2 regions of the Clostridium sp. DFI.1.208 genome follow, and region 2 is predicted to be linked to the other one. Evidence: riboswitches for the same ligand, from Rfam matches in the RefSeq annotation. Region 2 holds a riboswitch; the other holds the start of a gene.
What was found. A riboswitch is a leader RNA that binds a small molecule or an ion and turns the genes downstream of it on or off. The one in region 2 is predicted to bind lysine.
Positions count from the first base shown of each region.

Region 1: it holds a riboswitch for lysine, as region 2 does, so the genes downstream of both, NE665_RS06135 (transporter substrate-binding domain-containing protein) here and lysA (diaminopimelate decarboxylase) in region 2, are expected to answer to the same signal.

Region 1 covers NZ_JANGCA010000008.1:82,911-98,254, reverse strand. Annotated here, with positions in the region: gene NE665_RS06195 (MerR family transcriptional regulator) at 1-262, shown strand, start outside; gene murF (UDP-N-acetylmuramoyl-tripeptide--D-alanyl-D-alanine ligase) at 558-1,937, shown strand; gene NE665_RS06185 (D-alanine--D-alanine ligase family protein) at 1,951-3,015, shown strand; gene alr (alanine racemase) at 3,033-4,181, shown strand; gene NE665_RS06175 (acyltransferase) at 4,229-5,266, shown strand; gene NE665_RS06170 (NAD(P)/FAD-dependent oxidoreductase) at 5,281-6,888, shown strand; gene NE665_RS06165 (PD-(D/E)XK nuclease domain-containing protein) at 7,003-7,515, opposite strand; gene NE665_RS06160 (hypothetical protein) at 7,569-7,739, opposite strand; gene NE665_RS06155 (hypothetical protein) at 8,269-8,529, opposite strand; gene NE665_RS06150 (AAA family ATPase) at 8,565-8,774, opposite strand; gene NE665_RS06145 (immunoglobulin-like domain-containing protein) at 9,019-10,329, shown strand; gene NE665_RS06140 (VanZ family protein) at 10,420-10,887, shown strand; lysine riboswitch at 10,945-11,110, shown strand; gene NE665_RS06135 (transporter substrate-binding domain-containing protein) at 11,233-12,066, shown strand; gene NE665_RS06130 (amino acid ABC transporter permease) at 12,087-12,860, shown strand; gene NE665_RS06125 (amino acid ABC transporter ATP-binding protein) at 12,862-13,608, shown strand; gene NE665_RS06120 (hypothetical protein) at 14,114-15,202, shown strand.
Region 2 covers NZ_JANGCA010000005.1:69,687-85,030, forward strand. Annotated here, with positions in the region: gene NE665_RS03995 (hypothetical protein) at 1-420, shown strand, start outside; gene NE665_RS04000 (hypothetical protein) at 421-789, opposite strand; gene NE665_RS04005 (hypothetical protein) at 956-1,246, shown strand; gene dapD (2,3,4,5-tetrahydropyridine-2,6-dicarboxylate N-acetyltransferase) at 1,464-2,156, opposite strand; gene dapB (4-hydroxy-tetrahydrodipicolinate reductase) at 2,167-2,886, opposite strand; gene dapA (4-hydroxy-tetrahydrodipicolinate synthase) at 2,880-3,761, opposite strand; gene dapF (diaminopimelate epimerase) at 3,754-4,575, opposite strand; gene NE665_RS04030 (aspartate kinase) at 4,572-5,771, opposite strand; gene lysA (diaminopimelate decarboxylase) at 5,768-7,054, opposite strand; lysine riboswitch at 7,126-7,291, opposite strand; gene NE665_RS04040 (amidohydrolase) at 7,432-8,529, shown strand; gene NE665_RS04045 (hypothetical protein) at 8,607-9,038, shown strand; gene NE665_RS04050 (ATP-binding protein) at 9,109-10,524, opposite strand; gene NE665_RS04055 (hypothetical protein) at 11,150-11,575, shown strand; gene NE665_RS04060 (hypothetical protein) at 11,735-11,911, opposite strand; gene NE665_RS04065 (hypothetical protein) at 12,142-12,291, opposite strand; gene NE665_RS04070 (HAD family hydrolase) at 12,606-13,436, opposite strand; gene NE665_RS04075 (PRD domain-containing protein) at 13,433-15,344, opposite strand, start outside.

The DNA of each region.
Region 1 (15,344 bases), on a different contig from region 2:
CTTTGATATGGAATTCGCCATTCCGGTAAAGGAACGGGTTACCGGTACGCGTGATTTCTCACCGGGGCTGTGTATCCGCACCGTATGCAGGGGGAGCTATCATCAGATTCCATCGGTTTATGCCAGACATCAGGAATGGATGGAGACGGAAGGCTATACCTATCGGCTTCCACCGTATGATGTTTACATCACGCATCCGGATGAGGTGTCGGATTTAAAGGAGAATATCACCGAGATTTATTCTCCCATTGTGAAGTGCTGACATTGCCTGCTGTATTCCATGAAAGATGGTCTGCATGCGCAAGCAGGGATTGCGTGTCTGTAATCCTTGATCCAGCTTCTTAAACCACTGTACCGCTAGGGAGGCAGTGGTTTTTTTTGCAGTGTTGCTTGTTAAAGGCTTACATTCTTACGAATTAGGGAAGCTGAACAATTTTACGAAATTCTTTGCTTCAACGCTGCATGCTTATGATATAATATTTAGCGTGTATATAGTCCTATTCGTTTTACGCGAACAGGAACGTTTAGGTAGATAGGAAACAGAAGGGATGAGCCATATGATTATCCGATCGATAGACGCTATTATCCGCATGCTGGATGCGGATTACATAGAAAATGCAGATATTGAGGAAAAAATACAGGGTGTCTGCATCGACTCCAGAAAGGTAGTGGAGGGAAACCTTTACATACCGATTCATGGAGTCAACAACAACGGGCACGACTATGTGCAGCAGGCCATTGATAACGGCGCAAAAGCTGTGCTGTGGGAACGCAGGGAAGCAAACCCGCCCAAAGCTGTCGTCGTAATTCTGGTGGATGATACGACGATGGCTTTACAGAAGCTTGCGAAGGCTTATCGTGATCAGCTGAATATGAAGGTTGTCGGAGTTACCGGCAGCAATGGAAAAACGAGTACGAAGGATATTCTTGCCTCCGTTCTTGCAAAGCATTTTATTACTCAGAAAACGCTTGGGAATTTCAATAATGAAATCGGCGTACCCTTAACACTGCTCTCTTTATCGGAGAATTGTGAGGCGGCGGTTGTGGAAATGGGAATGGAGAATCTGCAGGAGCTTTCCTTTCTGACGAAAATCGTACGTCCGGATATCGCTATTATTTCCAATGTCGGCACTGCGCATCTGGAAAATCTGGGAACGATGGAGAATATCGCCAGAGCGAAGATGGAAATTACAGAGGGACTCAGAAAGCATGGATTGCTGATTTATAATGGAGATCAGCAGCTTCTGCGTAATGCCGCTGTTGAAAAACAGATACCGGGCGATATTAAGATCCGTACCTTTGGAAAGTCGGAACGCAATGATGTGGTTGTTCGTGAGGTGCATCAGCTGGCAGACGGTCTACGCTTTTCTATTGAGGGCCATGAATATGAGCTGGATATGATCGGAAAGCATCAGGCGATGAATGCTGCAGCTGCATGGATGGCAGCCAGAGCACTGGGTATGGATGAGGATGAAATCGCCGAGGGCTTTGCAAGCGTGGAAAAAACCGGACTGCGCAATGAGCTAGTCAGGGTGGATCAGTGTCTGATTCTCAATGATTCCTATAAATCCAATCCGCAGAGCGCCTTAGCCGCGGTGGATACGATGGAGGAATTTGACATACCCTATAAACTGGCGGTGCTGGGCGATATGCTGGAGCTTGGAGAAACAAGTGACATGATTCATTATACGCTTGGTAAGGAGATCAGCAGCTATCACCTGCAGGAGGTCCTCACGATTGGGGATATGGCCTGCTACATCGCTCAGGGGGCAAGAGATAATATGGAGCATACACTGGTGCGTCATTTTACGGATAAGGAAGAGCTTTTGAGCTACCTCAAGCCCTACATGCATAAGGAATGCATGCTGCTGGTGAAAGGAAGTCGCGGAATGAAGCTGGATGAAGTGGTGGATGCACTTGTCAGTGAACAACAGTAAGGAGTACATATATATGGAAAAGATTAAATTAGCAATTATATTCGGAGGAAAGTCAAGTGAATATCCGGTTTCTCTGCATTCAGCGGGAAGTCTGATTCACAAAATCAATAAAGAGCGTTATGAGCTTATGTTCATCGGAATCAGCAAGGATGGAAAATGGTATGCATATGATGGTGATGTAGAGGGAATCGAGCATGATACCTGGCTGTGTGAGGAGCACTGCACCCCGTGTGTATTATCCAGCAGCGAGGGCTGCAAAGGCTTTTTAAAGCTGCACGGGGATGGAACCTTTACACGCATGGAGGTGGATTGTATCTTCCCGGTTCTGCATGGGAAAAACGGTGAGGACGGAACGATTCAGGGCTTGTTTGAGCTCAGTGGCATTCCCTATGTCGGCTGCGGTCATATGAGCAGCGCCATCTGCATGGATAAGGAAATGGCACATATCGTCATGGAGCATGCCGGTATAACATGTGCACCGTTTGTCTGTGTATATGAGGCTGATGATTTGGATTATCGCAAAGTATACGAGCATGCGAAGGAAGCACTGGGACTTCCGATCTTTATTAAGCCGGCCAATGCCGGAAGCAGCTTCGGCATTCATAAGATGGAATCCTTTGACGGCTTTGAGGAAGCGATGAAGGATGCGTTCTATCATGACGGGAAGGGCAAGGTCATTTTGGAAACAACCATTAAAGGCTTTGAAATCGGAGTAGCTGTGATGGGAAACAAGGAGCTTTTTGCGGGCAGTGTGGATGAAATCGAAACAGCTGCGCCGTTCTTCGATTATGAAGGAAAATATGAGATGGTGGATTCGCATATCTACTGTCCGGCACGAATCAGCCCGAAGCTGTTTGAGGAAGCACGGGAAATTGCGAAAAAGGCATATCGTGCCATGAACTGCAAGGGAATGACCCGTGTTGATATGTTTGTGACACCGGAGGATACCATCGTATTGAATGAAGTCAATACCATTCCGGGCTTTACCGACACCTCCCGTTATCCGACGATGATGAAGGAAGCCGGTATTCCGTTTCCGGAACTGATTGACAAGCTTGTTGCACTGGCAATGGAATAATAAAGAAGGTGGAAAATGTGCTGAAGAGCAATACGCGTTCCTGGCTGGAAATCGATCTGTCCAGGATCTCACATAACATAAAGGAAGTACAGAAGCTGATTCCCTCGACAAGCAAGATCATGGCAATCGTCAAGGCGAACGGCTATGGGCACGGCGATGTGGAATGCTCCCTGATGATGGAACAGCAGGGTATCGACTTTTTCGGTGTAAGCAGTGTGGATGAAGGTGTCAGACTGCGCGAAAACGGCATCAAGAGTCCGATCCTGGTGCTGGGCTATACGCCGCCTGTTCATTTTCATTATCTGAACGAGGCTTCCCTGATTCAGACGCTGGTATCAAAGGAATATGCAGAAAAGCTGAACGCATATGCGCTTGAGCAGGGATTGATAATCAAGGCACATGTCAAGGTGGATACCGGGATGTCCAGAATCGGAATCATCGCTCAGGATCATGCATATCACATTGAGGATATCAAAGCTCTGTATCGGCTTGAGCATCTGGATGTTTGCGGTATTTTCTCCCACTTCAGCGTCAGTGACTGTCTGGATGAGGAAAACTGTGCCTTCACGGATCATCAGATTGCCCTGTTTGAACGTGTTTTGGCGGATTTGCGGGCAGCAGGGATTCATCCCGGCACAACGCATCTGCAAAACAGCTATGGAATATTGAATTATCCGGATCTGCACTATGATTACGTACGTCCGGGTCTGCTGTGGATGGGAGTTACCAGTGATGATGCACTGGAAATCCGCACTGCACCGCAGTTTCAGCCGATTATGGAATGGAAGGCGAATGTTTCTCTGGTAAAGGATATCCAGCCCGGTGTTACAGTCAGCTACGGCCGTCATTTCAAGGCAAAAGCCTGTACGAGGGTGGCGACACTGGCTGTCGGATATGCGGATGGCTATCCGCGCAGTGTATCCAATCAGGGAGCCTGTGTGCTGCTGCATGGAAAGCGTGTTCCCATCATCGGGAATATCTGTATGGATCAGATGATGGTGGATATCACCGGACTTGATGGTGTTCGTGAGGGGGATGTCGCTACTTTGATCGGGTGTGATGGAGACGAATTCCTTGCAGTCGATGAGCTCAGCAGACTTGCACATACCATAAACAACGAAACACTCTGCTGGATTTCACAGCGGGTACCAAGAATATACAAATAGCCACAGCGGGTGTGGCTATTTTTCAAGAGAAGGGATGGTTGATTATCGTGGAACGAAAAACTTACTACGCGCTGGATGTCGCAAAATTCATCAGTGCATTTCTAGTGGTCTGTATTCATACCGGACCGCTGCTGGATGTGGATGCCACCGGCAACTTTATCCTTGTACAGATTCTGGCCAGACTGGCGGTACCGTTCTTCTTTGTGGCGAGCGGCTTTCTGTTTTTCCGTAAGCTGGATTTCAAGCGGGAATACAACGATTATGAGAACAAAGCGCAGCTGAAGCACTATTTGTGGAGGCTATGTAAAATATATATCATCTGGACGATTCTGTATCTGCCCTTTACCTATATGCTGTTAAAGGGGCAGGATGGTATCACCGTGAACAGCCTGCTGCTGTATGTCCGTGATTTCTTTTTTACAGGAAGCTTTTATCATCTCTGGTTTCTGCCTGCGCTGCTGGTTGCAGTTCCAATCGTTTATTTCTGTCTGTTTAAGCTGGGGCTTGGGAAAACGATCCTGCTTGGCTTCCTTCTGTATCTGATCGGTATGGCGGGGAATGTTTACGGCGGATATCTGCTGCAGATTCCGGGGATACAAACCGTGTATCAGGTATATCTGCAGGTATTTTCCACCACGCGCAACGGTCTGTTCTTCGGTGTGATATTTGTTGCCATGGGCGCCTTGTTTGCACAGCGTACGTTATATCTGAAAAACTGGCAGGTGCTGCTGGGACTTCTGCTCAGCCTGGTGCTGCTGTTTGCGGAATGCTTCACACTCAGGGATAACGGCTTCATGCACGATTTGACAAGCATGTATGTTATGCTGCTGCCCTGTATGTTCTTTCTGTTTCTGGGTTTGCTGCGCATCCATCTGCCGCATAGCAAGGTATACAAGACACTGCGCGTGTTATCTCTGTTGATTTATGTCATGCATATCATGTTTGTAAATGTGCTGCTTCGTATATGGCCGTTGATGAACTCTCTGGCTGTATATGGTCTGGTTATGCTGCTGACGCTTAGTATGTCCTGCTTTATAATTATTTGTTCCAAAAAAGTTAAGTTTTTAAAGCATCTTTATGCCTGAATAGGAGGATTGTCATGCTGCGTATACAACAAATCAAGCTGACGCTTGAAGAATCACTGGATCAGCTGTCGGATAAAATTGTTAAAAAACTACATATCCCGAAAGAGGAGCTGCTCTTTTGGCGAATCTATCGCGAAAGCCTCGATGCCCGCAAGGCGAAGGATGTGCATTTTACTTATTGCATTGATTGCAGGGTGAAGCATGAGGAGCAGGTGCTTAGAAAGCACGCTAAGGATATCAGCCGTGTGCAGGAGTATCGTTATGTATATCCGAAAAAAGGAGTCGTTGGCTTACCGCATCGTCCCGTAGTCGTTGGCTTTGGTCCGGCCGGTATGTTTGCGGCTCTGCTTCTGGCACAGATGGGGTACTGCCCGCTTGTTATTGAACGTGGACAGTGTGTGGAGGAGCGTGTGAAAAGCGTGGAGGAATTCTGGCAGAACGGTAAGCTGAATCCGCAGAGCAATGTGCAGTTTGGGGAGGGGGGAGCCGGTACGTTTTCTGATGGTAAGCTGACTACCCGTTCCAAGGATTTGCGTGTACATAAGGTTTTGGAGGAGCTTGTCCGCTTCGGTGCTCCACAGGATATTCTGTATACGGCACATCCGCATATCGGCACAGATCTGCTGCGTGATATTGTAAAGCACCTGCGTGAGGAAATCATAGCGCTGGGGGGAGAGGTGCGGTTTTCCAGCTGCCTGCAGGATCTTAAAATTGAGCAGGGAGAGCTGCGCGGGATTATCGTCAACGATGAGGAAATACCGGTGGATCAGCTGATCCTGTCAATCGGACACAGCGCCCGGGATACATACCGGCTGCTGCATGAGCGTGGTGTGACCATGCATCCCAAGGCATTTGCGATCGGTGCCAGAATCGAGCATCCGCAGACGCTGATCAATCAGGCGCAGTATAAGGCGCTTGCCCGACATCCGCGGCTTTCTGCGGCAGAATACAGATTAACGCATACCGCATCCAATGGACGCGGTGTATATACCTTCTGTATGTGTCCGGGAGGAAGCGTCGTTCCATCTACTTCCATAGAAGGCGGTGTGGTCGTCAACGGAATGAGCGAGCATGCCCGTGATCAGGAAAATGCCAACAGCGCACTGCTTGTGCAAATACGCCCGGAGGATTATGGGGAGCAGGCACTGGATGGAATCGCCTATCAGGAGGCGCTGGAAAAGAAAGCGTTTGTACTTGGCGGTGGAGCATATCGTGCGCCTGCACAGCGAGTTGAAGATTTTCTGAAGCATCGTGCAAGTACAGCAATGGGCAGTGTGCAGCCTAGCTATGCACTTGGTGTAACCCCCTGTGACCTGCATGAGATACTTCCTGCATATGTAACAAGCGCCATGGAAGAGGCCATTACCGCTATGGATCGCAGATTGAAGGGCTTTGCGATGGGGGATGCTGTTTTAACCGGAGTGGAAACAAGAAGCAGCTCCCCCGTTCGTCTGGAACGAGGAAAAGAGGATTTGCAGAGTCTATCCGTCTCCGGTCTGTATCCCTGCGGAGAAGGAGCGGGATATGCCGGGGGAATTGTATCCGCGGCGATTGATGGAATTCGATGTGCGGAACAGCTTATTGCAATGTATCATTATACAAAAGAAGCTGCTTGTGATTAAATTTGTAGGCATACGTATGAAAGAGTATTCTCATGATAGAGATTCCTATAAGCAGATGAATGGATGATATAGAAAAAAACGCAGCCTACTCTCAGCCTGCGCTTTTACGTGTTATTACAGATCCGTGTATAATTCCACCTGCTTGCCGCGATGGGCAAGACCAATGCGCATCGCATGATGCAAGCCTTGATCATATTGCTTTGCCAGAATCTGTTCATATCCCTGCTTGGCCAGTTTCTTGAGATTAACAGAATCATCCTTTGTATATTTCAATTCAAACAGAAAGGATGGTTTGTCCTGCTTCTTGTTTTCTAAACAGATATCAAATCTGCCTTGCCCCTTTTCACGGTTACTGATGATCTTATAGCTGTTTTCTAAAGGCATTAGCATACCTAAACGTAATGTACGCACTGCGGGCCAATGGGCCTGATAGGAGTTTTCGTTCACAAGATCGTAATAGCTGGCGGTATCCTCCAAGATGGTTTGATAGCGCAAGGCGAACTTCTCAAGATTTCCTTGTAAAAGATCCTCCAGCAGCATAGCTACACTGCTTTCGTCTGTATGAAAATAATAGGCTGTCAGTGATTGGAATTCTCTTTTTATTTCTTTGTTTGGTATTCTTAACACATATCTTCCTTCTAACGCATCCAGCGTAGTTTTTGTTGTCAGGTAACCGGCGTTCAGGCACTGCCCGCCTGAGGCGCAAACAACCCCCAAAGGCTGCTGGTATTTTTGATTTCGTAAAATGATGCTTCATAATTAACTAAAGCTGTGACGGTACCACGTTCGATCAGCTCTTCATATCCTTCTTTGAAGGTTTTATCACACGCACGCATAGCAGCTTTTATCATTTTATTTGAACTGGTATTAACCCAGTAAGGAATTAACTGCTTTCTATCCAGGTAATTTATAACTGACCATGGATTAGGCTCTGCCCACTAGCAGTGTAGATGTCGATGCCTCCCATATTGTACCCGTCACGCCATGGGCGGGCAGCGCCTACATTTGCTTTAATTCCTGTGTAAATGGTATAGCGTAGGTTTGTAAGGCTGTCTTGACTTCTACTTCAGTAAATCCGAAATATTGCGTATAGGGGCTGTCATTCACAGTGCATACGTAAAAGATTATTCAAATCTGAAAAGAGGCTTCTGCCCGCCTTAGGCGTGTTCTCCTTCGCAACTCTTTGTATACCCGTTAGCATTGCATATTGTAAATCATTGCTTGTTTTTAAAGACGTATGAAGCATGGATGCCAGAGCGTTGCGCAATTCGTCATAGAACCCCTGTGTATGTGCTTCGATAAACGGTGTATCACGCCATGGGCGGGCAGCGCCTATTCGTCTATGAGCAGCATTACCCGTTTTCCGTAATACTGATGGCATTATGTCATCAGAAAGCTGATCGCATTTACAACTGCATGTAAGGAGCCATCCTGTAAATTGGACATACCATTCATAACTAAATCAAATCCAGGCTTTTCAAATCGATCGATATGTTCAAGCACCTGCTCATTTTTTTTATATTCCTTTAATAGCTGGAGCTTCATCTGCATGACAATATTATCCTTATCACCCTTTGCATCTGCGAAGGATAGAAAAATAGTCGGATATGAATTGATATCCTTTGCATATTCTGTTTGCATAATGGCAGTGTTCTTGAAAATATCTCGGGAGTCCTTTATGACATCAAAGAATTCTGCCAGCACGCCATGGGCGGGCAGCGCCTGCTCATATTGATGGTCTTCCCAAAACGCCTTGGCCGTGTGATTAAAGTAACCGCGCTGCCCCGGTCCATAAATTCTTTAATCATCAGACTCTTATCCACAACATAATAGTTTTCTTCCTTCAGTTTGCGATAATCCTTTAACCCAATAGGGATTTTCTTCATGCACATCACCTGCCATATGCTTTATTATATTATGGTTATTTACGGAATACAGTATGTGGAGCGATATTTTTCATCAGCGGCTTGTTGTAATTTTCATGCTTTCATATACTGCATATGCTAAATCATTACGAATGTATGGAACTGGATTTGCTAAAGGTACGGATACGATAAGTATATTATCCTATGCTTGTATACGGCATAAATCGCAGCTGCTTATCATATCGTTAGTGTAGAGGTGATGCATGTGAGCAGACGCTGCAAGAATATGATATATGGAATTATAGGATTGATTGGAGTCATGGTGGCTGCCCTGCTGATAAAACTGCTGTTTTTCAGCGGACTGTTTACGCCGCTGCTGGCGCTGAACGGCGCGAAGACCATGGATGTGGAAGTGAATACCAGCTTTCAGGATCCCGGAGCTCGGGCGAGGTTTCGCTTTTCGGATTATAGTGATGAGGTGAAGGTAGAGGGGAATCTGAACACGAAGAAGCTGGGGACCTATACGCTGACCTATACCTTTGACAAGTATCAGAAAACAGTGGAGCGTAAGGTCAATGTCATTGATACGACGCCTCCGAAAATCAATTTAAAGGGTGGCTCGTCTATCCGGGTATTTGAGAATGGCAGCTATCAGGAGCCGGGCTATCAGGCGAGTGATAATTATGATGGTGATGTTAGCAAAAGCGTAAAAAGCGAAGGCAGTGTAAATATGAAGAAACAGGGTACCTACACACTGACCTATACGGCAAAGGATGCCAGCGGCAATAGTGCACGTGTAAAGCGCAGAGTTCAGGTATGTGCTGATCCGACCAATACCAAGCTGTATTATGATCATGACAGCTATGACAATACCATGGAGGAATGGTGGTTTAATAAAAGCAAGGATCATCAGCGGACAACGGGTGCCAAGGATGAAAAGCTGTTAAAGAAATACGATTCCTATTATGAGGGACCAGAAGAAAAGGTGATCTATCTGACCTTTGATGAGGGTGGTAATGATATCACCTATATCAAGCAGATTGCGGAGGTTCTGAAAAAGAATGATGTGCAGGCAACCTATTTTTTGACGAGAAATTATATAAAAACAGAAGCAGACTTCATCCGGCAGCTTGTTCAGGACGGCAATGTGATCGGGAACCACAGCTGGCATCATTACGATATGACAACACTTGCAAATGCCGCAAGCATAGATAAATTTGTCGCAGAGATAACGGAAACGGAAAAAACGTATATGGAAGTAACCGGGCAGCCGATGAAAAAGGTCTTCCGCTTTCCAAAGGGCGGCAGCAGTGAACGTGCGATGAAGCTGGTAAAGGATCTTGGCTATAGCAATTACTTCTGGAGTCATGCCTATTACGATTATGCAAGTGACGTGCCGGGCAGTGAGGCATTGAAGACGATGATGGAGCATTATCACGAGGGGGCGATTTATCTGCTGCATCCAAGCAATAAAGGAAATTATGAAGCGATGGATACCTTTATCAAAAATATGAAGGACCTTGGCTATAGCTTTAAAACCGTAGATACCATACCTTCAAATTCTCAGGAGAAATAATACAGCTCTATTCATAAACGGGATGGTTGAGGTAAAATATACTGGTATTTTTATTGATCTTATTCTATAATGATGCACAGGGTGATATGCATGAAAAAGAAACACTGCTATGCGATCCTGTGCATTTTCTGGATGCTTGTAATTTTCTGGTTCTCTGCACAGGTTGCGGATGATTCACAGGAAATGAGCGATTTCTTTGTACGCCTTCTGGATGCGTTGTTCTCACTGGATATCATGAAGAATGAAATCATTCAGGATATGACCAGTTTTCTGGTACGCAAGGCGGCACATATGAGTGAATATGCGATACTGGCCATTTTATTGGGACTTACGATACGGGAATATAAGAAGGAGCCGTGGCTGCTTCTGGCATTGACAGCTACAGCCGCCTATGCGGCAACGGATGAATTTCATCAGCTGTTTGTACCGGGCAGAAGCGGGCAGCTCAAGGATGTTTTGATTGATACAGCAGGTGGTGCGCTCGGGCTGGGTCTGCTTGCTCTTATCCTGTATCTGCAACGCAGAAGGAAAATGAAAGAGTATGAAAAACTTTCATGAAATATTCACAGGCCATTGACAAATGTCGGGATTTAAGCTAAAGTATATAAGACAGAAAAATCGTATAGAGGCAGCGATGCGTCAGAGTAAAGGCTGGAGTCGGCAGACTGGGATAGCTTTGAAAGGTAATCATCGCCGAAGAGGCTGCATTGGCGGATGCACTTCTGGGGTCATGGGAAATACTCATGGCACTCCTTCGTTAAGAAGAGGAGCTATTAACAACTCTGCTTTGTGTGAGTGAGTCGTGTAATAGCACGGCTTTTTTGTTATCTATGGAATTGCATGGATGAGCGGTAGATATTCCACAGGCGGCATACGCGAAAGAAAAGAAAGAGGGACTACATTATGAAAAAATTAGTAACGGCAGCTTTTGCCATGACATTGCTTCTGACAGGCTGCGGCAGCAGTGATGACGACAAGGATGTTTCAAAAAATACGGGAAAGGAAACCTTTACAGTTGGCATGGAGTGCAATTATGCGCCATTCAACTGGCAGACGAAGGAACAGACAAAAACGAGTGTTTCTATTGGCGGGGCCGGCTTCTGTGACGGGTATGATGTACGTGTTGCACGTCAGATTGCAAAGGATCTCGATCGTGAAATCGTCATCAAAAAGGTATCCTGGGACGGCCTGCAGCCGGCTTTGGAATCCGGTGAAATTGATGCGATTATCGCCGGTATGACGAAGGATGAAACACGTGAAAATGGAATTGACTTCACATCTCCATATTATGAATCGGAAATGGTCATGATCGTGCGTAAGGGCGATAAGGCTGCGAAATTCAATGATATTCAGCAGTTTAAGGGCAAGACCATCATCGGTCAGAAAAGCACGAACTACGATACGATCATCGATCAGATCAAGGGTGTAAAGCATGCGACACCAAAGGCGACGTACCCGGAAATGATTCTGTCTCTGCAAAATAAGGAAGTGGATGGAATCACAGCAGAGCTTCCGGTTGCCGAGGGGGCTGTGGAAGCAAACAAGGATTTAACGATCGTACATTTTGCGAAGGGCAAGGGCTTTGATATCGATACCTCTGTATCTGTCGGTTTGAAAGAGGGAAGCCGTGATTCTGAGCTGTTCAATGCCGTACAGAAATCACTGGATGGAATTTCCAAGGAAACAAGAGATCAGTGGATGAAGGAAGCAAGAGAGAGTCAGCCGAAAACAGAATAACAAAAGAATAGGAGATTACCATGATGATAGTAGCATCCGCAAAACCGGATGGGATGTTTGCCCAGGCCTGGTGGATTTTTCAGGACAACATTCCGCTGTTCTGGTATGGGATTAAGATAACACTGCTTCTTGCGGTGTGCGGTACACTGATCGGTCTGCTGATCGGTTTGCTGCTGGGAGGAATTCGTGCTGTGCGCATTGAAGAACGCGATGCACCGCTATCCCGCATAAGCAAGAAAATACTGCACGGCTTTGTCGGTCTGTATGTATGGATTTTCCGTGGAACACCGATGATGGTGCAGGCGCTGATCATATATCACGGTCTTCGTCCGGTGCTGAACTGGTCACCGGTAACCGCCGGTATTACGATTATTTCCATCAATACGGGAGCATATATGGCTGAAATTATCCGTGCCGGTATCCAGTCGATTGACAAGGGACAGAATGAGGCGGCTCGCAGTCTGGGAATGACCTCTACACAGACGATGATGAGCATAATATTACCTCAGGCGATTCGCAATTCCTTCCCTTCCATCGGAAATGAATTTATCGTCAATATCAAGGACAGCTCCATGCTGAATGTTATCGGTGTGATTGAACTGTATTTCCAGTCCAGCTCCGTTGCAGGAAGTCTGATGCTGTATGTACCGACCTTTATCGTAGCGGCCATTTTGTATCTGCTGCTGACGACACTGGCAACCCAGCTTCTCTCCTTTGTTGAGGGACGCATGAATATGCCGAAATCATCCGGTCCATCTTCCCAGAGCGTACCGGTAGAAAGGGTGAGTGAGTAATATGAATTCCATCATAGAAATCAAGCATCTGAAGAAGCATTTCGGTTCTCTGGAGGTTTTGAATGATATTGATTTTCATTGCGACAAGGGTGAGGTAATCACCATCATCGGATCCAGCGGGAGTGGCAAGTCCACACTGCTTCGCTGCATCAATCTGCTGGAAACACCGGATGCAGGAGAAATTTTGTATCACGATAAGGATATCCTGAAGGGGGAAATCAATATCAATGAGCATCGAACGCATGTCGGTATGGTGTTTCAGTCCTTCAATCTGTTCAATAATAAAAGCGTGCTTGAAAATTGTATGTTGGGACAGATCAAGGTATTGAAGCGAAGCAAGGCAGATGCGAAGGAGAAGGCAATGCTGTACCTGAAAAAGGTCGGTATGGAGTCCTTTGCGAATGCGAGTGCCATGCAGCTCTCCGGTGGCCAGAAGCAGCGTGTTGCCATTGCCCGTGCCCTGTGCATGGAACCGGAGGTTCTGCTGTTTGATGAGCCGACGAGTGCTCTTGACCCGGAAATGGTAGGCGATGTTCTGGATGTCATGAAGGATCTGGCCAGTGAGGGTCTGACGATGATCGTTGTTACTCATGAAATGCAGTTTGCCCATGATATCAGCTCCCGTGTCGTGTTTATGGACAAGGGGGTTATCGCTGAGGAGGGGACTCCGCAGCAGCTGTTTGAGCATCCAAAGCAGGAGCGAACCAAAGAATTTTTAAAGCGTTACCGTATTAGCAGTCAGTCCTAGCGACTGGCTTTTTATTTTATAATAAGAAATACTTATTCTATTTCTGCGTTTTGTCAAGGTCCTGTCTAAAAGTAAAACGAAGGAGCTGCTCTTTACAGCACATAAATTTTTGTTTCTCTGTATTTTCATGAGGATATATGCTAGACTGTAGTTACGAAAAAAGGAGGGGCTGCCCCATGAGAAACGATATAATAGATACAAGCATGCCACATGCATTCCATACGCAAAAGCCCCGGCCTTGCTATTGTAGAACTGCCTGCTAGAAGCTTTTTTTGTTATGCTTCTAACCTATTGACTGATTCTTTTCGCTGCTTATACAGCACACCATCACTGAGCATCGGCTGTCGGCGGTAAGGTCTGTCTTGTCTATGCAGCACCGCCTACCGTCTGTAGATACGGACTTTCATCAGCTCTTTTTGTTTATGAAAGCAAAAGCAGAACAAGGGCTCCACCGAATTATATTCCTGAAGTACAAGAGAATCGCAGAGAAAGAAGGGATATGATTGTGAAGGAACACACAGAAGCTGCGTCTATGATTACCCATTACGATGATAAAAAAACATATGATATGTATTGTAAAAAGCTGTTGTCAAACAAACAGATACTCGCCTATGTCATGAAGGGCTGCATTCCGGAATTTGCAGATATTCCACTGAAGGACATACCGTCCTATATCGAAATGTCTTCCATAAATAATACTGCTGCGTGCACGTATATCGATGATAAGCAGATCGAGGTAACGGATGAATCCATACCGGGATCACAGATCAAATACGATATCCAGTTTGAAGCAGCGCTACCCACGAAGCAAGAAGATACAGGAAAGAGATCATGCACTAAAGAGCGACTTCGCATGATCATCAACCTGGAAAGTCAGGCAAAGGATAATCCCGGGTATCCTCTGATCAAGCGTGCCTTGTATTACTGCGGCAGATTGATGGCAAAGCAGAAGCATCCAAAGGAAGGATTTCAGCATTCCGATTATGGAAGGATCAAAAAGGTCTGTTCCATCTGGATCTGTATCAATCATGCCCTGCAAAAGGATGATGTCATCAATACCTATAGGATACAGGAAACATGTGAAACAAACATATGGCATGCAGCGAAGGAGGACTACGACCTGATAACGGCAGTCATGGTATATCCGAAAAAGGAAGCCGTACAAACAGAGAAGGAAATAGCGAATGCAGTGAAGCAGAAGGATGAGAATAAGCAGAGACTGCTGGAGCTGTTAAAAATATTGTTCATAAAAAATCTCGCAATAGTGGATAAAAAGGAACAATTGCAGAAGGGGTATGGTATACTGATGGAGAGAGAGATAGAAGAGGAGGTCATGGATATGTGCAACTTTAGTGATTTTATCGAGCAGAGAGGAATTGAGAAGGGCCTGGAACAAGGGATAGAACAAGGCTTATTACAGGGAATAGCTGTAGGTAAAAAAGAAGGGAAGGCAGAAGGAAAAGTGGAAGCGACTATTCTTCATGTAAAAAAACTGATGCAGAGAATCAATGTCAGTGCAGTAGATGCGATGAATATGCTGGATGTCGAAGATGATATCCGACCTGCCATTTTACAATCTCTGCAGCATTCCTGAATAGCAATATGACCCATAACCTAAAGAGCTGTGCAAGTACAGCTCTTTTCTGTAATTAACACCTGTTCAGGATGTATGGGGCCAGAGGAAGCTTTTTGAGATAAATGCATGCATACAGAACTGTATTGTAAGTAGTTATGCT
Region 2 (15,344 bases):
GCACCTATGCCATCCCTTGAAGATGAGCAGCTGCGGCCTGTTCTGGATGTATACGGCTTCATGGCCAATCAAAGCACCCGCTATCCCAATGCTGTCTTTGCCTTTCTGCAGCTGGTACGCTCGCAGGCCGGTATGGACGTATTGCTGGAGAACAATCTGCGTCCGCTGGTACAGCGTGAGGATGTGGAGAAGCTTGGAATCTATGATACGTATGTTAAGCAGATTCTGTGTGCGATGAGTGAATCACAGCTGAGGAACACCTCCTACATCAAGGAAAAATCTTCGATTTCAATACTGGAGCTGTATGAAAAAAGCAATTTGCTGTCTTTGCTGCAAAACAGCCTGTATACAAAAGAAAATGACTCTCATGTACAGAAAGTCATTCATCAGGATATTACACACTGGATACTGACGCAGTAATCAGTGTGTTTTTAGTTTACTGCGGATGTATAGGAAAAGAAGTAGTGGAAGAGCTGCTGGAAGAAGGCTGTAATAGCCGGCTGCAGTATTGTTTACGAAGAAATAGACACAGCATATAAGGGAGAATAGGAACCCCCATATACAGCTAATCTGTAATGTGGCAGGAGTGTCCTTTGTATGAACAAAGAGAAAGGACTTTTTATAATTCTCTCGATATTCCTCACTGCTCGCATATTTATGATAATGCGATACGGTATATCCCACAGCCACAAGGACTAAGACCATGACCGAGTTTAAGTGGAAATATACACTGATGATATAAAGCGGCAGATACCATAACAGCTCCAGCCAGGATAATGATCGTTTCATAGCTTACCTCCATAGTACCCGGTTATTATAGCACAGTTATGGCTGTACAGCTATGCAGGAATTGCGATTAGCTAGTGGATTATTTCGATGACGGGTTCGATGCAGTTACGTCAGATATAGAGGGGATGTATCTGAAATCATCGCTATCAATGAGGGAAGATGGCAGATCGAAGAATGCTTCAGAACAATGAAAACGAACTTTGGAGCACGACCTGTATACCTGCGGAGAGAACACAGGATTAAGACCCATTTCCTAATCTGCTTTCTGGCATTGCTTAGGATTCTGGAAATGAAACTGGACAAGAAATATACAATAAAGAACATCATAGATTCGCTGATAAGAATGGATGTATGTGCATTTGACGCATATGGCTACATTCCAGTTTATAAACGGATGATTTTCATGTACTATTTGGTTTCCATACAGATACTCAGATTATCAAGAAAGCTAAGATGAGAAGTATCATTCATCAGTCTAAGGCTGCAAATAAATTACGATATTCACCTGCAAAACAAAAAACGCAAGAAAACCCCTTAATTAAAGGGTTTTCTTGCGTTATTTCTTTCTTAAACTGTCAAAGACGGGGGGCAAAGATGTGATGTGAACAAGAAAGCATCCTATTGAAAACAGCGAAAAAACGGATCATCCCTGACCCGCTTCTTTCGTATAGAATTTACAAGCTGCGCAATGCGTCAACCAGCTCGGTTTTCTCTGTGGCTTTTGCGTCCTTTTCCTTGATGACGCGTGCCGGACATCCTGCGACCACACTGTTGGCAGGGACATCCTCGATCACTACGGCACCTGCTGCGACCACGGCATTCCTTCCGATGTGTACACCCTCGATCACTACGGCATTCGCACCGATCAATACATCATCCTCCACAATGACAGGGGTCGCGCTTGCCGGTTCGATAACACCCGCAAGAACCGCACCGGCACCGATGTGACAGTGCTTTCCAACCGTCGCTCTGCCGCCCAGAACAGCACCCATATCAATCATGGTACCTTCCCCGATGATGGCACCGATATTGATGATAGCCCCCATCATGATAACCGCATTATCTCCGATTTCCACCTGATCGCGTATGCATGCGCCCGGTTCAATTCGTGCATTGATATATTTTTTATCCAGCAGCGGTACTGCGGAATTGCGGCAGTCATTTTCCACAACCATGTCCTCAATACTTTCCGCATTCTCTTTCAGGATTGGCTCAATGATTTTCCAATCACCGAATATGACCTTGCTGTCTGTCCCGAATACCTTACAGTCCGGGAAAGCAATCGGCTTTTTTTCCTTCAGATACACCTTTACCGGTGTCTTTTTTTCTGCGTTTTGTATAAATGCGATGATTTCCTTAGCGTTCATAGCTTCCTCCTTATGCGAACAGAATATCCTTCATGGTATACATGCCCGGCTTCTGTGTGACTGCAAAGCGTGCAGCGCGCAATGCGCCATTCACAAAGATTTTACGGCTGTTGGCAGTGTGCTTAATTTCAAAGATTTCATCATCTCCAAAAAAGTAAACATCATGCTCTCCCGCAACTGTTCCACCGCGCACGGCGTGTATACCGATTTCCTTCTGCCGTTTTCCTACAAAGCCGTTCCTTCCGTGTACCTCCCGGTATGTATGCTCCCTGTTCATGGCAGCTACCAGCATTTTGGCGGTACCGCTTGGCGCGTCCTGCTTCTGGTTATGGTGCTTTTCCACAACCTCCATATCAAAGCTTTCCTCCAGCATCGGTGTAATCATTTGCAGAACCTCCTGGAAGACAGCGATTCCAAGGGAGAAATTCGCCTGAAATACAACCGGTGCAACACTGCTTAGCTCCTCCACCTGTCGCTTCTGAATATCATTATGCCCGGTGGTGCCGCAGATATAAGCACATGCATGCTTCAGCACAAACGGCTTGATCCATACCAGATTGTCCGGATGGGAAAAGTCGATGACGATATCCACATGCTCCTGCAAGGTGGATATATCGGGATGATTGGTACCGTCGGCAATCATAACGACCTTCATATCGTCACTTTGCTCAATGGTTTCCACAATCATTTTTCCCATTTTTCCATAGCCTGCAACGAGTACATTTAACATAGACCGGCCTCTTTCATTTCACTGAACAGTGCCTTGCGGTGAGCTTCCTCCATTTCGCATAGCGGAAGACGGTATCCGCCGACCTCCTTGCCCATCATGTTCAGGGCTTCCTTGACAGGAATCGGATTAACCTCGATAAACAGGGCGTGAATCAGATCAAGATAAGTTAACTGTGTCGCAAGCGCTGCGTCTGTGTTCCCGTTCAGGTAATTGTGCACCATTTCGTGCACTTCCTTTGGCATGATATTTGCCCATACGGAAATGACACCGCTGCCGCCAAGCGATAACAGGGGAATGACCATATCGTCGTTTCCGCTGAACATAACGAAGTCATCGTTCAGATACCGTGCAATGCCTGCGGCATATGCGATGTTTCCGCTTGCTTCCTTGATTCCGCAGATATTCGCATGCTTGCTTAACACCTTGACGGCTTCCTCACTGATACTGCATCCGGTTCTGCCCGGCACATTATAAAGAATGATCGGTTTGTCCACAGCATCCGCTACCGCAGTGAAATGAGCAATCATGCCCTGCGCATTGGCCTTATTGTAATAGGGAGAAATCACAAGCAGTGCATCAGCTCCCATATCGGCATATTTCTTACTCTTTTCAACCGCAGTCTCCGTACAGTTGGAGCCGCTGCCGACAATAACAGGTATTCTTCCTTTGATTATCTGCAGGGTGCATTCCACAACTGCATCATCCTCTTCATGCGTCATGGTGCTGGATTCCCCGGTTGTACCCAGAACCAGAATGCCATCGGTTCCGTTTTCCACATGCCATTCCAGAATTTCCTTCAGCTTATTAAAATTCACACTTCCATCCTCATGAAACGGAGTTACCAGAGCGACAATACTTCCTTTAACATTAAACATATGCAACTTCTCCTTTCAGGATCCTTTCGGCAGGACCAAACATGTGGACGTGCTGCTGATCATCGATATCAATATGCAGCTCTCCACGCTTTAATATAATTTTCAGATTTGCTGCGCAGCCCTTCTTCTCATGGGCGATGCGTGCTGCGGCACAGGCGCCGGTTCCACAGGCCAGTGTCATACCGACACCCCGCTCATATGTCACCATCTGCAAAGTATTTGCATCCACGATTTGCACAAAGTTGACATTTGTCTGTTCTCTGTACAGGGGATGGTGACAGATCGCATGCCCGATGTCGTTATAATCATAGGCAAAGGCATCGGATACAAACACAACGGTATGTACCGTTGACATAAAGAAGCTGTACACCGTTACGCTTTTATCCCCCACAGGCAGCTCATATCCCATAACAGGCTCCTTCAGCGCATCCACCTGAATGCTTTTGGGATCATCATCCCAGGTTCCCATATCAATACGTACCTGAAACGGTTCTAGAGATACCCGTGTCACATGCTTGACTCCTGCCAGCGTTTCCACATCATATTCCTCAGCGGTTTCAATACCCTCATCATAACAGTATTTCGCAAAGCAGCGAATCCCGTTACCGCACATCGGTGCGCGAGAGCCATCCGCATTGTAGAATACCATCTCCAGCGGCTTCTGCTTCACCAGAATACAGCCGTCTGCACCGATTCCCGTATGCCGGTCACAAACACGTATGACGAAGCTCTCAATGCTCTGATGTTTTAACAGCTCCCAATCGGTAATGATGAAATCATTTCCGCAGCCATGATATTTGGTTACCGGAATCATAGGTCAAAGGCCTTTCCCAGCACCTCAACCGCCTTCAGCTTATCCTTTTCCTCAATGGTCAAAGAGATGGAAATCTCACTGGAGGTAATCTGGTAATAGCGGATATTGTGATCGCTGAGTGTAGTCAGAACCTTTGCGGCAATACCGCTGTGTGTGGAAATCCCCACGCCGACGATTGACAGCTTTACAAAGCCAAGTAGACGGGAGATCGGATAGCGGGAATGCAGCTTATCAATATTTTTCAAAATCACATCGGATTGCTGTTTGTTGCAGTAAAAAGCGAAATTGACCTTGCCGTCATGAGTCAGCTGCTGGGATATGGTATCCAGGTTGATATCCAGCTGTGATATCATCGCAAACAGCGAGTTCAGAAACTTTCCGTCATTGGGCAGATCGTTTACCCTCATAATTGCATAATCTTCTTTGATGCTGATACCTGTGATCGGCATGTCTTCCAGATGCTTCGTTTTTTCCATAATATACGTTCCTTTGTCTAAATTCTCTTCCAGTGCTCTTCCCAGATACAGACGCACGCCGTATTTGCTGGCAAGCTCGACACTTCTTGTTTCCAGCACCCCGGCACCGAGACACGCCATCTGCATCATTTCATTATATGTGATTTCGTGCAAACGTTTCGCATGCGGATACATTCTGGGGTCAATGGTATACACGCCGTTGACATCGGTAAAGATATGACACTCCCAGCCCAGCTTTGCCGCAAGTGCAACGGCGGTGGTATCGCTACCTCCTCGTCCCAGTGTCGTGATATCCCCGACCTCGTTCGCTCCCTGAAAGCCCGCAACAACGACAACCTTATCATCCTCCAGATGCTGCTTTAGCCGCGTGATGTCAATATCCATAATGCGTGCATGAGAATGGTGATCACTGGTTATGAACCCACACTGGTAGCCGGTCAAAGAGACTGCCGGTACACCCAGCGCATCAATGGCCATCGCAAGCAGGGTGATGGTTCTCTGTTCCCCAGTGGAAAGCAGGGAATCCAGCTCGCGCTCATTGACATGCTCTCCGATTTCCTTTGCCATGGCAATCAGCTTGTTGGTTGTCTTTCCCATGGCGCTTGCCACAATGACCACCTGATCACCCTGTGCCTTCAGCTTTGCCGCATGTGCTGCGATCGCCTTGATCTGCGCAATCGTGCCAACGCTTGTTCCTCCATACTTCTCTACAACATTCATACTTTGATTTCCTCATCACATTCCAGCTTACACATATCCTCATATGTTTCGCGTTTTACAACAAAGCGTACCTTACCATCCTTTACGAAGACGACAGCCGGTCTTCCCAGACGATTGTAATTGCTCGCCATACTGTAGCCGTAGGCACCTGTCGTATACAAGATTAACAGATCATTTGTCTGTGCGTGCGGCAGCTGTACGTTCTCCACCAGAATATCTCCGGATTCACAGCATTTTCCGGCAACAGTGACCGTTTCGCTTTTTTCCTCATCCATACGGTTCGCAATATCACAGGCATAGGCTGCCTGATAAAGCGCCGGACGAATGTTGTCCGACATACCGCCATCCACAAAGATATACTTTTTGTTTTCCGTCTGCTTCTGATAGCCGACGCGATACAGGGTGGAGCCTGCTTCCGCGACAATGCTTCGTCCCGGTTCAATCATCAGCTTTTCCAACGGCAGATGATAACGGTCCCGCTCCCATTTGCAGGTATCCAGAATTGTCTGGCACACCTCCTGCAGCGGAATCGGGTGATCCTCACTCGTATAGTAAGCCGCAAAGCCGCCACCCAGATTTAATGCTGTGGTGGTAATTCCGTAGGCCTTGCGCAAATCGTCCACAAATTTCATCAGCGTCTGAATTTCCGCAACATAGGCATCCTTATCAAAAATCTGGGATCCGATATGTGCGTGGAATCCTTCAAAGGTGATATTCGGAATACTTGTCAGCGTCTGAATCATATCCCGGATATCCTCCATATGGCTGATGGAGATACCGAATTTGCTGTCCAGATGGGCCGTTACGATATATTTATGGGTATGCGCCTCCACACCCGGATTTACACGAATCAATGTACGCACGGCGGTCCCGACCCGCTGTGCCGCTTTTACCAGCAGCTCGCATTCCATGGCGTTATCGACAACGATGCAGCCGACGCCTGCTTCCAGTGCCATAATCAGCTCATCCCATGTTTTATTGTTGCCGTGAAAATAAACCTTTTCCATTGGGAAGCCTGCCTGCATGGCTGTAAACAGCTCGCCGCCGCTGACGACATCCAGACACAGACCGTGGACTGCCGCCATCTGAACGATAGCCTTGCAGGAGAATGCCTTGGACGCATACAGAACCTCGGTTTCAAAATCCTCACTCTGAAACAGCTCATGAAACTGACTCATTTTCTGCGTGATTTTGTTCTCATCATACACATATAACGGGGTACCGCAGGCATTGGCCAGCTGTTCAACGGATACTCCGGATATTTCCAACACTTTTTTACTCATTTCCATCACCTCATTAAAAAATGCCAGCAGGGGACGTGTACCCTTACTGACATTGTAGTTAATCCTATGACAATAATGATAGCACATCTACTGATGGTAGACAGTTTTATGGATCTTCTCCATAAACCCACCACAGCCTTATGCCTAAGACTGCAGTTCGGCGGAATTGCTGAAACCAGCTGTCAGGTGTCTGCCGACTCCAGCTGATGTAGTCGCTCCCGCGCCTCTATCTATTTTTCTGTATCATATCACTATTTAAGGTAAATTACAACCGTTTTATGAAAATTAAATGTATAAATTTCATAAAATGAAAATATTTACATGAGGGATGGTTTCCTATATAATAAACATAACATAGAGCAGGGAGGATGAAGCACATGTTAGAGAGAATACAAACATTTCGCAGGGATTTGCACCAGATTCCGGAGCTGGAGCTGCATCTGCCGAAAACACAGCGGTATATACAAGAGGCTCTCAGGGATCTTCCCTGTACGCTAAGCTCACCGATTCCAAGCAGTGTTGTGGCTTTTTTTGATGCAGGAAAAAAGGAAAGCATTGCCTTTCGCAGCGACATGGATGCATTACCGGTTACGGAAGCAACCGGCAGAGCATTTACTTCCAGACACACAGGGTGCATGCATGCCTGCGGGCATGACGGTCACATGGCAATGCTGCTGGAATTTGCCTGCCAGCTGTCCGACTATTATAAAGAGCTGCCGCACAATGTGGTATTGATTTTTCAGCCGGGAGAGGAGACACCGGGTGGAGCGGAGCCGATGTGCAAAAGCGGTATCTTTGAACAGTATCAGATCAAACGTATTTTCGGTTTCCATGTATGGCCGATGCTGGACAAGGGGGTAATTGCCACACGTAAAAATGAATTTATGGCGCGCTCCAGTGAGGTGAATATCGATATCACCGGAAAAAGCGCACATGCGGCAAAATATAAGGAAGGCATTGATGCGATGGAGATTGCGGCGCGCTATCTGCTCGATGTATATAAGATGGAACAGGAGGAGCTGCAGCCTGAAACCTATCGTCTGCTGCGTTTCGGCTTGCTGAAGAGTGGTACGGTTCGCAATGTGGTGGCGAATGCTGCCCGTATGGAAGGGACCCTTCGTGCTTTTCAGGATGAAACCTACCAGTTTATGAAACAGCGGCTCATCGAGCTGGCTAAGCCGTATGAAGAACAGGGAGCGGAATTCTCGTTTGATATCAATACCGGGTATCCTGCTGTCCTGAATGATGCTGCACTTGTGGATCAGGTGCGGAAGCTGGATCCGAATATCGTGCTGTTGGAGAAGCCGGAAATGATAGCCGAGGATTTTGCTCATTATCAGCGTAAGGTGCCGGGCGTGTTCTTTTTTCTTGGGACAGGCACCGGAATCGCTCTGCATGCCCACAATTTCGACTTCGATGAAGAGGTACTGGAAGCAGGGGTTAAAGAATACTGCAAGCTGAGCAGGATGGAATAAGGCCTGTGGATTTACAAATACTGCATGATTGTGCTTTTTAAAACTATGCTGCAGGTATGGAAGGATTGGAGAATGTCATGAACGATAAAGATTATTGGTATCACTGCGGTGTTATGGATGCTTTTTGTGAAATCGTGGCAGCAGGCGTGAAAAAGCTTGCACTGTCGCATCCTATCAACAGCGAGGAAGAACTGTGCAGCCTTTTGCCCTATGCCAAACAGCTATGCAGGCAGTATGGTATTCAGTATTATGAAGAAAGGGAGCTGTTGATTACAGATCTTTTTCCATTTCGTTTAAACAAGGGTCACTACAATATTCTGTTTTTCAGAGAAGCTGCAACCTTGCAGGCTTACCTTGCATTAAAAAAAAGAAAGGAGGACGCTCTTCGTCTTGGTATCTATGAGCAGCAACGCACGAAGCTTGCGCTGGACTTTGGTGAGCTGTTGTCCTATGATTTGGAAAGCTGTCTGAAAAAGCTGGAAGAGAATACGGAAAAGGAAAAATTTTGATTGATAAAAACCAGTCCTGCATATATGAAATACATGTCTGGACTGGTGAATTTATGTGTTATACAGCCGTTTATCTATGAGGTAAATAGATACGGCTTTTCTTTTCTCCCTGTTCGATCAGATATCCGTCAAGGACCATTTGTTTCAGGATTCTCTTTGTTGTAGATTCCGCAAGATTCAGCAGCTGTCTGGCTTCCCTGTTGGAAATACGGCCGTTTTCACTGACATACTTTGTAATCAATTGCCGCCGATTTTCATATAACGGTTTTTTATCGGCTTTTAACGGCTTTTTATCGGCTTTTAACGGCTTTTTGCTATCTTTTCGGTATAGATTGACACGAAAGGTATCCCCTATTTCCAAAAAATCCGGTATCGGAAGTTCATATTCCTTCGCTCTTTTCATAATACGGCGAATTCCTGTTCCCCATCCTTCAATCAATTCCATGCGGTTGAAAACCTCCGCGATTGCTTTATTTCTTATTTTTGATCGTCCATGTAAGGCTTCCTGAAGCGTAAGCCCCCCATACAGCATGCCGGGCGAAGTAATCTCTAAACGATCATCAAACAGAGCCACTTGTACACAGGAGGTGTCCATAAAGTTTCTATGGCATTGGGCATTGATAATCATTTCGCGTACTGCACCGACAGGGAGCTCATATTTTTCTTTACGGACAAGCCCGTTTATTTCTGCACTTCGATTGATATGTCGGAGAACAAAGCGATAAGCCTCTTCAATCTGTTCATATAGAGGGCCGGAATATTCCTTTTTATCCAGAAATTCATCACGGTCACACCCCTTGAATAGTGCACATTGTATTTTTGCAAATCTAAAATAATCGCTCGTAAGCAATACAAAGGCATTGGCGGCCTGTAGCTGATTACCCGTTTTTCTCAGAAGCCTCCAATTCAGAAGATGTTCTTCGGTAATCATAGGAATATTCTTTTTTTCTTCTGCTGATTCCACTGCTGACATCATGTACATGTGGATATCGTGGCATAGCTTATCAATGGCTTCCGCCTTTACCTCATAGCCAATACAAATTTGCTCGTCCCATGAAGAATGTGTTCCTTCCAGTTCCAGCTCCTTAATTTTCACTGCATCAGCCTGACGTGAAGTTCCTGCCACACGGATATAAGTCCCATTTTCCTTTCCGATGTGTTTCAGATAATAGGGACGATTGGTACCGGGATATATTTCAACTATGATAATGCACTTACCTTCGATTGTCTGGAAGCTGATATCTGGTATAATTTGCGGCTCGCAGCTATCAGAAACAGTATTGGCTATCGCATCCATAATTTGGAAGACTGTATCCTTGTCTACTCCAACAACGAATCGGCTGTCATCAATTCCGATAATGAGAGAACCCCCGCTTGTATTTGCAAAGGCAATCATGGTTTTTATGTATGTTTCACTGCGTTTTGGCAGGGATGCCTTGAATTCGACATATTTGGATTCTCCCTGCAGTATTTCTTCTATTGTCATAACGGACCTCTCTTTCATCTTAAGCGATATTCTAGTTCAGATGGAAGCAGTGCCGGACCTTTAAAGAGGTTACGAATGGAAAGAATGTTATATGCAATATGTTCATGTCAGAACCTCCTCATAGTTTCATTCATTGTATCATGGTTTTTCTTGTATAGGGAATACGTTTCTATCTTATTTTTTACATATAGGGTTCCTGTGATTTCAGAGGAAGAAAATCATGTGAAAAAATATCATTATGAGAATATATATAATGCGTTCTTCTTTGATAGTATCGCATTTGGATGTAGGTGCTGGAATCAAGAAAAGTGTTCTGTTATCTGGATGCAGAGTTGCGTGCATAATCACCCGTACTACTGTTTCTTATGTAATTGTTGAGAGAAATACAGACTATCTAATTACGGATGGATATGTTAAGATTGCTTATGTAAGCTGCAATGTATCTTGATATTAAATTCTGGTAGGAACTGCATATACTTGCTTTCAGAACCGTACAGCGAAAGCATCTTCAACCATTGATTCAAGTTGGTAAACGACGGTACACTTTCTATGGCTGCTCACCCGGAAATCGGATGCAGGTATGCAATATATGATAATGTCATAACAAAAGGCAGGGAGAAGGACTATGAAAAAATATAAGAAACTCATACTTGCATGTTGTATGCTGCTGGTTATACTTTCCGGTATTGGCGGTTTTATTCTGTGGTGCTCTTATCATCCGGAAATCAGTGTCCACGTTGATGATGGAGGGATAGGCAAAGAGGGAGACTATAAGCTTGAAGCACCGTATATATCTTATGGGGAAAGGTATGGTATTACACCTGCGGCAGCTGTTGAATTGAACATGACAAATCTTATAATGCAGCATGAGTATGTGATTAAGAATATAGGGAATTCCTATAAGGCATGTGATATAAAGCTTGATATTAAAATAAAAGACAAGCAGACTATCCTTAGATATCATGGTACTGCAATTGATTTAAATGGCAAAGAAGTTGACTATGATAATGAACTTGTCTTGGATTTTGTCTTGGATGCTGTGTACAGTTGATCGTATCTGAATAACACATGATAACACATGGTTTATATAGAATTCTAAAAATAATAGAACAATATTTCGACAAAGGGAGCAGGCAATGCTCTTTTTTCATATGCAAAAAGAAAAAAGGAAGCACCTGGCCTCCTCTAAGGGACTTTGCATATCGATGGTTCAGCGAACCAGTGAAATTACGAGGATTATGACACCCAGCACAACCGCACTGATCAGTACATTGCGGAATGTAAAGAAGTCATACGTATAGTTTCCTGTATCCTGTTCCATTTCTTTCTTTTCCCTCAAATTATGTTCTTCCACGCCATTTGGCGGTGAAAGCTTCTCCTCATTCATGGTATCTCACCCCTTACATGCAAAATCTCTTTCCTTTTGTTCCTGTAATCACATTATAGCACAAGTGACTGCTTTTGTATTAAAACTAATAAAATCGTAAGAAACGTTAAGATTTCTTTATCCAAAAGAAGAAATCTCCACCGTGATACCCGGATGAGCAGCACCAGCAGAGAATCTTACAGTAAGGATACGGAAAAGTTTAACACGATTTATGTAGGAAATCAATACGATCAGAACAGATAGGTACTGAAAATAAATGCCAGCATGATTCCCGCCATAATTAGAATTTTTCGCATACTGATGATCTGTCTGCAGATTGCGCAGTTTTTCAGAATCATCGGTTTTGTCGGTTGCTGTCTCATCAGATCTCTGCTCATCATACTCTTTATCTCCTTCAACCTGTATTCTGCTCTCTGTAGTTCATACTCTTTAACATCATTGTGTTTCTATGGGTATATTCTAACACAGGCAGCAGATTCATCGGCTTATGTTACTAAACTGTAATGGAACTGTAAGAAAACCTGTTCCTATAATATAAACGAAGAAAGTAGAGAAAAAGTTTCAAAGAAATTGATAAAATTATAATTATATGGGTTTTCAATTTTTTGTAGGTGTTTATCTATTTATATTGTACGGCATTTAACTATAATTAGCAATGCTTTCAGAAAAAAAAGCAAACTTTATGTTCAGCTTGCTAAATGAGTTTCAGTTTTTTCAGACAGTTATAAATACCGTCCTCTTTGCTGGTCGTGGTAATCATGTCACTGATCAGCTTTAGTTCTTCACAGGCATTTCCCATTGCCACCCCTATGCCGCAATGCTGTAGCATTTCTGCATCATTCAAGCTATCGCCAACTGCTATGGAGGCTTTCAGCGGTATTTGAAAGTGAGACAGCAGGCAATCCATCCCGGTTGCTTTTGTGATGGCATGATTATATATTTCACCATTTGTACACTCCTCATGAAAGCCATGGTGAATGTGCTTCAGCTGTGCGGGAAGCTGTCTGTCAAATTCCTCAAGCCGGGATTCCTTGGTGATGAAGGTCGCAATTTTCATAATCTGCAGGGTGTCCGTTTCCTTTAGCTCATGAAGTGGATGCATACGGATTGTTGCCATATATTGCCGGGCGAGCTCGCTGTTATCCTTCATGCTTCTTTGAAACAGAGAATGAAAAAAGTCATACCCGATGGGATCAAGAAAAGAAGTACGGCTGCCTTCCAGATTAAAGCCGATCGCGCATGCTTGCAGCAAATGCAGCATTTCATACACCAGCTCCTGTGAAAATGGCTGATAAAACAGGAGCCTTCCTCCGCTTTCCACCATCGCACCGCAGGAGTAAATACAGCCGTCAAACGGAAGGGAGAGTATTTCATCATCCACCTCCGGCTTGGGACGTCCTGTCGCAAGACAGACCTTGTGTCCGTTCGCCTGTGCCTGTGCAATCGCCGCTCTGCTAGAGTTTTGAATGCCGATTTCATGATCCAGCAGCGTGCCGTCGATATCGAGAAAAATACATGCACTCATGCAGCTTCCTCTTCCTGATAGGAAATACTTGTACAAATCATATGCTCAAATTGTGCAAAGGTAGTGCATTCCTTCATTCGTTCCATGACATCATCCTTACTGAATAGATCAACCAGAGCTTCATAAAGATCATGGAAAATCTGTTTGTCGATTTTGTTAAGTGCGACAAGCAGAACCACATGGACGATATGGTTATCCCATTGAATACCCTTTTGAGAAATTGCGACACCAATGCACGTTTTCAGTGCTTCCATTTCCATTGAGTGTGGAATAGCAATATTACCGAAGGCGGTGGATGCGGCAGTTTCCCGAATCATGACGCTGGTTAGAAATCCCTCATTGACATATTCCAGCTCCTCCATGCTTTTGCACAGCAAGGGCAGAACGTCATCTCTGTTAGGGGTATCTTCATTCGCAAGAAATAAAGCGGAGGAGAAAAAGTCATGAAATTTCTTTTTCAGTATATAGTTCTTTTTGTTGGTGCGATAACGGTCGATGGTATTTTGAATATCCATCCGGCTGTTTGGACTTGGAAAGGGTGGAATCAGACACACCTCCTTGTGCACCGGGCATTTTAAGGGGATGGTCGTCAGCAGCATATCGTAATGCAGCTGCTTTAATTCATGCTCATAGGATATTGTCTTGCGTATATTGATCTGATTACCGAAATCAATGAGCAGCTTATTGTAAATCGTGGCTGTCATATTCATATAGTCCGGACACAGCAGAATACACTGAATTTTTCCGTCATTGGTTTTCTGACGTTCGATATCTGCGCCGATATGAAGGGCAAGAAAGGTGACCTCATCTTCATTGATATCCACATGAAAACGCTGCATTAGCTCCATAGCGATGAATATAGCGATATCATAAACCGTTGGACAGCTGGATTTTATAGCATCCACCATGGGATTCTTTGTATACGTATCGTTGCGGACGCGAAGCAGGAGATTCTTTAAATGCAAAGCAAAGGGTGTGATGAAGTTTTCATGATTCAAATCGATGTAATAGCTGTCGTTCACCTTTCGGATGATTTCTCTTGTCAGGGCAAGAATATCCTCGCCGACCAGCTTTTTCAGACTGTCCTCCGAGCTTGGCAGTGAATAATTTGCATTCGTCTTAAACAGCATATACACTTCAAACTGTTCATTGCGGTTAAAGCTGATGGACAATGCCTCCTCCAGACGGGAGCACAGCTCCTCGACCAGAGCGCGCTCATTTTCACTTTCAATGATGAAATCACGGTCTCTTGTTTCAACAAAATTTCCTTCCTTTACCCGGTCGATAATAATTGCGAAGTGCAGAAGCAGATTAACGAAGGAAAAGTCATTGATATAATAGTTGAATTTTTGGAAGGTGGTACGAATGATTGTGGAAACCTGCTCTACCGGAAATTCAGGGAAGCTGCTGGTGATGATATTGGCATCCATGAATTGCTGATCTGTTTCCTCATACATGACATAGCTGATAAGTCTGCGTTTGTCTTTTTCACTGCCATGCAGCCGCACCTCTTCGTTCTCACATGTGAATTCAATATGAAAATTCGCAAACGCCTTGTTCATCTTTGCGATATCCGCCTTGATCGTGGAATAGCTCACGTATAGGGCGTCACAGAGGTCATACAAATCCATGTGGGAGGAATGCTCCAGCATAATTTGCTTCACGATGTAAAAACCGCGCTCGAGACTGGTCTGCGGAATACTTTCCTCTTTTACAGATAGAAGCTCCTTTGCCTGTGCGACTTGTACGGTATACCCCTGCTTGCTGGAAAGAATCACCTTCTGATTGCCAAGCAGATTGATTTCATTGACATAATTTTTTACAGACCGCGTGGAAATTGATAAAGCGGCAGCCAGCTGCCGGCTGGTAACCGCTGTAGAGTGATTAAGCAGATATTGCAGTAACTCA